2 linked regions of the Ilumatobacter coccineus YM16-304 genome follow. The protein of the gene in region 2 interacts with the protein of the main gene of each other region in a pairwise test. Links are inferred from orthologs where the notes say so. Each region holds a gene or a part of one and is shown on either strand. Other genes may lie near its edges.

Evidence for each region.
Region 1: the proteins of rpe (region 2) and eno interact in binary tests that used the Escherichia coli proteins (3 or more experiments, as listed by UniProt). The link is inferred for Ilumatobacter coccineus YM16-304 from one-to-one orthologs.

Annotation. Positions count from the first base shown.
Region 1 is NC_020520.1:3,691,852-3,695,172, forward strand. Bases 132-3,130 are described here. They hold eno (phosphopyruvate hydratase), read left to right. Parts: upstream 132-990; coding sequence 991-2,271; downstream 2,272-3,130. Other genes in these bases: YM304_RS16635 (DUF4032 domain-containing protein), read left to right, coding at 132-998; YM304_RS16645 (SRPBCC family protein), read left to right, coding at 2,354-2,824; YM304_RS22890 (hypothetical protein), read left to right, coding at 2,821-3,130. In the rest of the region: more of YM304_RS16635, read left to right, coding at 1-131; more of YM304_RS22890, read left to right, coding at 3,131-3,321. UniProt on the Escherichia coli protein: Catalyzes the reversible conversion of 2-phosphoglycerate (2-PG) into phosphoenolpyruvate (PEP). It is essential for the degradation of carbohydrates via glycolysis.
Region 2 is NC_020520.1:2,560,240-2,563,388, forward strand. The notes cover bases 102-2,928. They hold rpe (ribulose-phosphate 3-epimerase), read right to left. Parts: upstream 1,944-2,928; coding sequence 1,260-1,943; downstream 102-1,259. Other genes in these bases: YM304_RS11520 (mevalonate kinase family protein), read right to left, coding at 102-559; YM304_RS11525 (GNAT family N-acetyltransferase), read left to right, coding at 594-1,223; YM304_RS22490 (ATP-binding protein), read right to left, coding at 1,992-2,928. Also shown: more of YM304_RS11520, read right to left, coding at 1-101; more of YM304_RS22490, read right to left, coding at 2,929-3,149. UniProt on the Escherichia coli protein: Catalyzes the reversible epimerization of D-ribulose 5-phosphate to D-xylulose 5-phosphate.

The sequences.
Region 1 (3,321 bases), 1.1 Mb from region 2 along the record:
ACCTCGACTACTCGCTGCCGTACCGGACCCTGCTGTCGGGCCGGGGGCTCACCATCCCCTACCTCGGCGAGCGAGTCCTCGACGCGCTCGTCGGACTCCTCGTGCGCCTCCACCTCGCCGGCTTCTTCTGGGGCGACTGCTCGCTCTCCAACACGCTGTTCCGCCGCGACGCCGGTGCCCTCTCTGCATACGTCATCGACATGGAGACCGGCGCCCGCTACGGCAAGCTCTCCGACGGGCAACGCACGCTCGACCTGCAGGTCGCGACCGAGAGCGTTGCCGGCGGCTTGCTCGATCTCCAGGCCGGCGGGCGGCTCAAGGCCGACATCGACCCGTGGGACGTGTCGATGCAGATCGAAGACCGCTACCGGGCGCTCTGGACCGAACTGACGGCGGGCGACGAGTTCTCGCCCGACGAAACGTACAAGATCGACCAGCGGCTCCAACGGCTTCACCAGATGGGCTTCGACGTCGAGGAGATGGAGATCATCGACGACGCCGAAGGCGACCGGATGCGCTACATCCCCCGAGTCGTCGAGCACGGTTTCCACGCCGAGCGGCTCCGCAACCTCACCGGTCTCGAGACCAGCGAGAACCAGGCGCGGCGCATGCTCGACGACATCCGTTCGTTCGGTGCCGAGATGCACCAGGAGCGCCTCACCGCCGCCGAGGCCACCGGACGACCGGCTCGGCCGCTCCCCGAGAACGTCATCGCCGTCCGCTGGCTCGACGACCGGTTCGAACCGCTGATGTCGAAGATCCCGACCGAGTTGTTCTCGAAGCTGCAGGCCGCCGAGATCTATCACCAACTGCTCGAACACCGCTGGTTCCTGTCGGAAGAGGCGCGCGTCGACATCCCGCTCGAGACCGCCCTCGAGTCGTACATCTCCGATGTGCTCGCCTCGGCACCCGACGAGGTCAACATCTCACGCCAGACATCTGACGCGTTCGGCGAATCGTCCACCGATTCTTCGGATACCTTCGACCCTCATGAGTGAGATCATCGGAATCAACGGCCGCGAAATCCTCGACAGCCGCGGCAACCCGACGGTCGAGGTCGAGGTGATGCTCGACTCCGGCGCCCTCGGCCGAGCCGCCGTGCCCTCGGGCGCGTCGACCGGTGAACACGAGGCCGTCGAGCTCCGTGACGGCGGCGAGCGCTACAACGGCAAGGGCGTGCTGTCGGCCGTCGGTTTCGTCAACGACGAGATCGCCGACGCACTCGAAGGCTTCGATGCACTCGACCAGCGCGAGCTCGACCGGATCATGCTCGACCTCGACGGCACCGACAACAAGGCCCGGCTCGGCGCGAACGCCATCCTCGGCACGAGCCTCGCCGTCGCCAAGGCCGCAGCGATCGAACTCGACATGCCGCTCTACCAGTACGTCGGCGGACCCAACGCCCACGTGCTCCCCGTGCCGATGATGAACGTCATCAACGGCGGCGCCCACGCCGACAACTCCATCGACTTCCAGGAGTTCATGATCATGCCGGTGGGCGCTCCGAGCTTCTCCGAAGCACTGCGCTGGGGCACCGAGACGTACCACGTCCTCAAGAAGGTCATCGGCGACCGCGGCCTGTCGACCGCCATCGGCGACGAAGGCGGCTTCGCTCCGAACCTCGACTCGAACGAGGAAGCGATCACCGTGCTGCTCGAAGCGATCGAGAAGGCCGGCTTCACGCCCGGCGACGACATCGCCATCGCTCTCGACCCTGCCGTGAGCGAGATCTTCGAAGACGGCGCCTACCAGCTCAAGGGCGAGGGCAAGGTCCTCTCCCCGACCGAGATGTCCGACTACTGGACCCGCCTCGTCGACACGTACCCGATCGTCTCGATCGAAGATGCGATGGACGAGAACGACTGGGACGGTTGGGCCACGCTCACCGCTGCCGTCGGCGACCGTGTCCAGCTCGTGGGCGACGACCTCTTCGTCACCAACGTCGAGCGCCTCCAGACCGGTATCGACAAGACCGTCGCCAACTCGATCCTCATCAAGGTGAACCAGATCGGCTCGTTGACCGAGACGCTCAACACGGTCGAACTGGCGACCCGCCACGGCTACACCTCGGTGATGAGCCACCGCTCGGGCGAGACCGAAGACGCCACGATCGCCGACCTCGCCGTGGCCACCAACTGCGGCCAGATCAAGACGGGTGCTCCCGCTCGCTCCGACCGCGTCGCCAAGTACAACCAGTTGCTGCGCATCGAATCGGCCCTCGGCGACTCCGCCGAGTACCGCGGCCGTTCGGCCCTCGCTCCCCTCCGCTGAGGTCGGCCGATGCCCGAGACGCCGTAGCGAACGAACGACGCTGACCACATCCGATGAGACGACGGCACGACGGCGTGACGGTATGACGGTCGAATTCGAACGGCGCACCACGCTGCCGACGACACCAGAGCGTGCGTTCGACGTCTCGCTCGACGTCGACCTCCATCTCGAGTCGTTCAAAGACAGCGAGGAATCGATCGTCGGTGGCGTGACGTCCGGTGAGATGGCGCTCGGCGACACGGTGACGTGGCGGGCACGCCACTTCGGAATCTGGTGGACGATGACGTCCACCATCACCGAATACGAACGCCCCCATCGATTCGTCGACGAGCAGAAGAAGGGGCCGTTCAAGTCGTTTCGTCACGTGCACGTCTTCGAGTCGCTCGACGACGGGTCGACCCTGATGATCGACTCGGTCGAGTTCGCCGCTCCGCTCGGTGTGCTCGGTCGCATCGCCGAGAAGGTCGCGCTCGAGCGATACCTCCCCAGACTCATCGAACTCCGCAACGCCGAACTCACCAGGTTCTTCGCGTCGCCGGGCGGAGCAGCGTGAGTTCGTTCACGGCGCTGCGCAACGCCGCACGGGCCGTCGTCGGCCTGCCGATCATGGCGGTGCAGCATCTCGCCCGAGTACGCCACCTCGAACGAACCCAACGCGAGGTGACCTCGTTGAGCGAACCCGCCCCGATGCCGGTCACCGCCGGCGGCGACGACGATCTGCAGACTCGATTCGACGGCGTCGGCCCGCTGCTGATGCGCACCTACTCGGTCGAGATCGTCGAGGCGACGATGACGGCGGCCGAACTCATGGACCGGTTTCGCGACGACCCGAATCAGTTCTGTCCGCAGCACCTCGCCGGCTTCCACGCACCGACGGGCGAGACGAGCCGACACCTTCGCGACGGTGAGGAGGTGCTCGTCGAACTCCCGGGACCGTGGAACGGGCCGTTGCTGGTGCGGATCGAGTCGCCGACCGAGACGGTGCTCGCCACGCGCGACGGGCACATGGAGGCCGGCCAGATCAGGTTCCGGACGTCGGACGACGGCGAT
Region 2 (3,149 bases):
CCATCAGCATCGGCGTGTCGTGGCTCTGGACCGCTCGGTCCTGCAGCCCTGCCGTGATGCCGAGTTCGGTGGTCTCGGCGTCGAGCGCCACCGCAGCCATCAGTGCAGGGTCGGACCGCAGCGCCTGTGACCAGTCGCTGTCGGCATGGCGACTGGTGAGCGCACGCATCGCGGCGATGACGATGGCGCTCGATCCGGCGAGACCGACCGAACGCGGGATCGTCGTGCTCACGGTCAGGCGAACGGGGTCGATCTTCGCGTCGACGTGACGACGAAGGGAGCGGAGCGTGGCGACGAGCAACTGACGTGTGCCGCCGTAGCCGTACCGATCGACGCGCTCGCAGAGTTCGTCGAGATCGCTGAACGTGTCGTCGGCCGTGGGGGAGGGGTCGATCTCGAACCGGTCGGAGGGCGCCGCCTCGACGTGCGCGGCCACCGAGGCGACCGGCACGGACACGACGGCGCCGCCGTAGCCGTCGGACGGGTTGCCGGCGAGCGCAGCCCGGGCAGAACACCGCCCGACGACCGGAGCATCGCCGATCGGCTCGGAACCTTGCATGCCCCGGTTGTAGCACGCTGGCTACGTTGTCGGCATGGCCATCCGACGAGCAACCGATGCCGACATCGTCCGCCTGAGCGTCACCGCCATGCGAGCGTTCGTCGACGACCCGGTCATGCGTTGGCTGTACCCCGACGACGACCAGTACCTGTCGGACGACGGCGCGGTCTTCCACGGGGCGATGGCGGGTTGGCTACGTCTCGGCGAGGTGTGGTGCACCGACGATGCCGCGGCGCTCGCTGTGTGGATCCCTCCGGGCCGGCCCGAGATCCCGCCCCCGCCCGATGGCACCCCGGAGCCCGAGCCGAGCGCCGAACTGCTCGACCGGTTCTCGATCATCGGTCCGCTGATGGCGCAGCACACGCACCCCGACGACCACTGGTATCTCCAACTGCTCGCCACGCATCCCGACTGGCAGCGTCAGGGCCTCGGTGCCGCGCTGATGGCCTCGATGTCCGAGCGCGCCGACGCCGAGGGGCTCGCCTGCTTCCTCGAGACCGAGACTCTGGTCAACGTGGCGTACTACCGGCGCCACGGGTTCGACGTGGTCGCCGAGTTCGATGTTCCGGCGGGCGGCCATCCGCACCGATTCTCGTCGTGGGGCAACGACCCGGCCACCGAAGTGGGGCCGCACATGTGGTCGATGCTCCGCCCGGCGCGCTGACCCGCTGGCGCGGCGCCCAGTCAGGCGCTCATGCGCTCAGGCGCGAGCGGCCTCGGCGCGTGCGCGCAGGTCGGTCACCGCGTGTTCGAGACCCTCGGGGTCGCGGAACAGGGCGCTGCCGGCGATCAGCACGTTCGCCCCGGCCGACGCCGCTCCGGCGATCGTGTCGGGGCCGATGCCGCCGTCGACTTCGATGTGGACGTCGTCGGCGCGACCTGCCGCTTCGAGCATGCGCTGCACCTCGGCGATCTTCGGTTCCATCGTCGGGATGTACGCCTGCCCACCGAAGCCCGGGTTGACGGTCATCACCAGCACCATGTCGATGAGATCGAGCACGTGCTCGATGGCCGACGCCGGTGTGGCCGGGTTGAGCGCCACGGCGCCCGTCGCCCCGAGCTCGTTGATGTTGCCGAGCGTGCGATGCAGGTGGGTGCACGCTTCGGCGTGGACGATCAGTCGTGAGCAGCCGGCATCGATGTAGTTCTTGGCCATCACGTCGGGCGTGTACACCATGAGGTGCGCCTCGAACGGCAGCGTGCTGTGCGACCGAGCGGAGGCGATCACGTCGGGTCCGAACGTGAGGTTCGGAACGAACTGCCCGTCCATCACGTCCCACTGGATCAGGTCGACACCGGCCGCTTCGAGCGCGGCGACCTCCTCGCCCAGCTTGGAGAAGTCGGCGGGCAGGACGGACGGGGCGATCAGTGTCGGTCGGGTCACGTGCCCGAAACTATCCGCGCGGGGACGAGCGCCGCGAACGGCGACCCGTCAGGTGTCGAGGAGGTCGAAGTGCTCGCCGAAGTCTTCGGGCCGGAGCAGGCGACCCATCTTGCGCAACTCGCTGGCCACGCCGCGAACGGCGGCCGACATGGTGATCACGCCGCCTTCGCCGGCTGCGGTGAACGCCGCCTGGACCGACGCGTTGCGGATGGTGCCGCCGCTGAGTTCGAACTGCTCGGCGAGCCAGTCGACGTCGACGTCGTCGGCCGGTGCTCCCGGCGGCAGATTCTGCCGCCAGATCGCGGCACGCTCGACCGGTCCCGGCAGCGCGAACGCGACGCGCGAGTGGATGCGGCGCAGGAACGCTTCGTCGACGTTCTTCTCGAAGTTGGTGGCCATCACCACGAGGCCGTCGTACGTCTCGAGACGCTGCAGGAGGTACGACACCTCGATGTTGGCGTACCGGTCGCGAGCGTCCTTCACCTCGGAGCGTTTGCCGAACAGCGAGTCGGCCTCGTCGAAGAACAACACCATGTTGGCGGCGCTGGCCGCGTCGAAGATCTGCTCGAGGTTCTTCTCGGTCTCGCCGATGTACTTGCTCACCACCGACGACAGGTCGAGCTTGAACACGTCGAGGCCGAGTTCGCCGGCGATGATCTCCGACGCCAGCGTCTTGCCGGTGCCCGACGGGCCCGAGAACAGTGCGACGAGCCCTCGGGACGGTGTGGCCGAGAAACCCCACTCGTCGAAGACGCGCGTCGCCATCTGATAGCGGGTGACGATGGCGCGCAGCGCGTCCATCCGGTCGGGGCTCAAGATGATGTCGTCCCAACCGCGCGTGGGCTGGATTCGCCGGGTGAGCTGTTCGAGTCGGCCGCTCGCGAGGCGACGCACAGCGGCGTCGATGTCGCCACCGCTCGACTGCAGCGACTTGGTCACTCGGTGCATCTGGTCGTACGAGAGTCGGTGCGTGCGCGGCGTGTCGGCGCCGAACGCTGCGGCCCACTCGGCGTCGCTCGGAGGTGTCGCCGCGGCGGTCACGGCGTGCCACGGTCGCGTCGGCATCTCGGCGACCGGCGGCCCGCTCGGCGCCGACACGACCCACGCGAGGTGCGTGGCCCGCTGGATCCATCGTCGACCGATCTCGGGCAGCGAACTGTCGGCTTCGACGATGATGCCCTGACCGGTGATGGTGGCTTCTCGCAC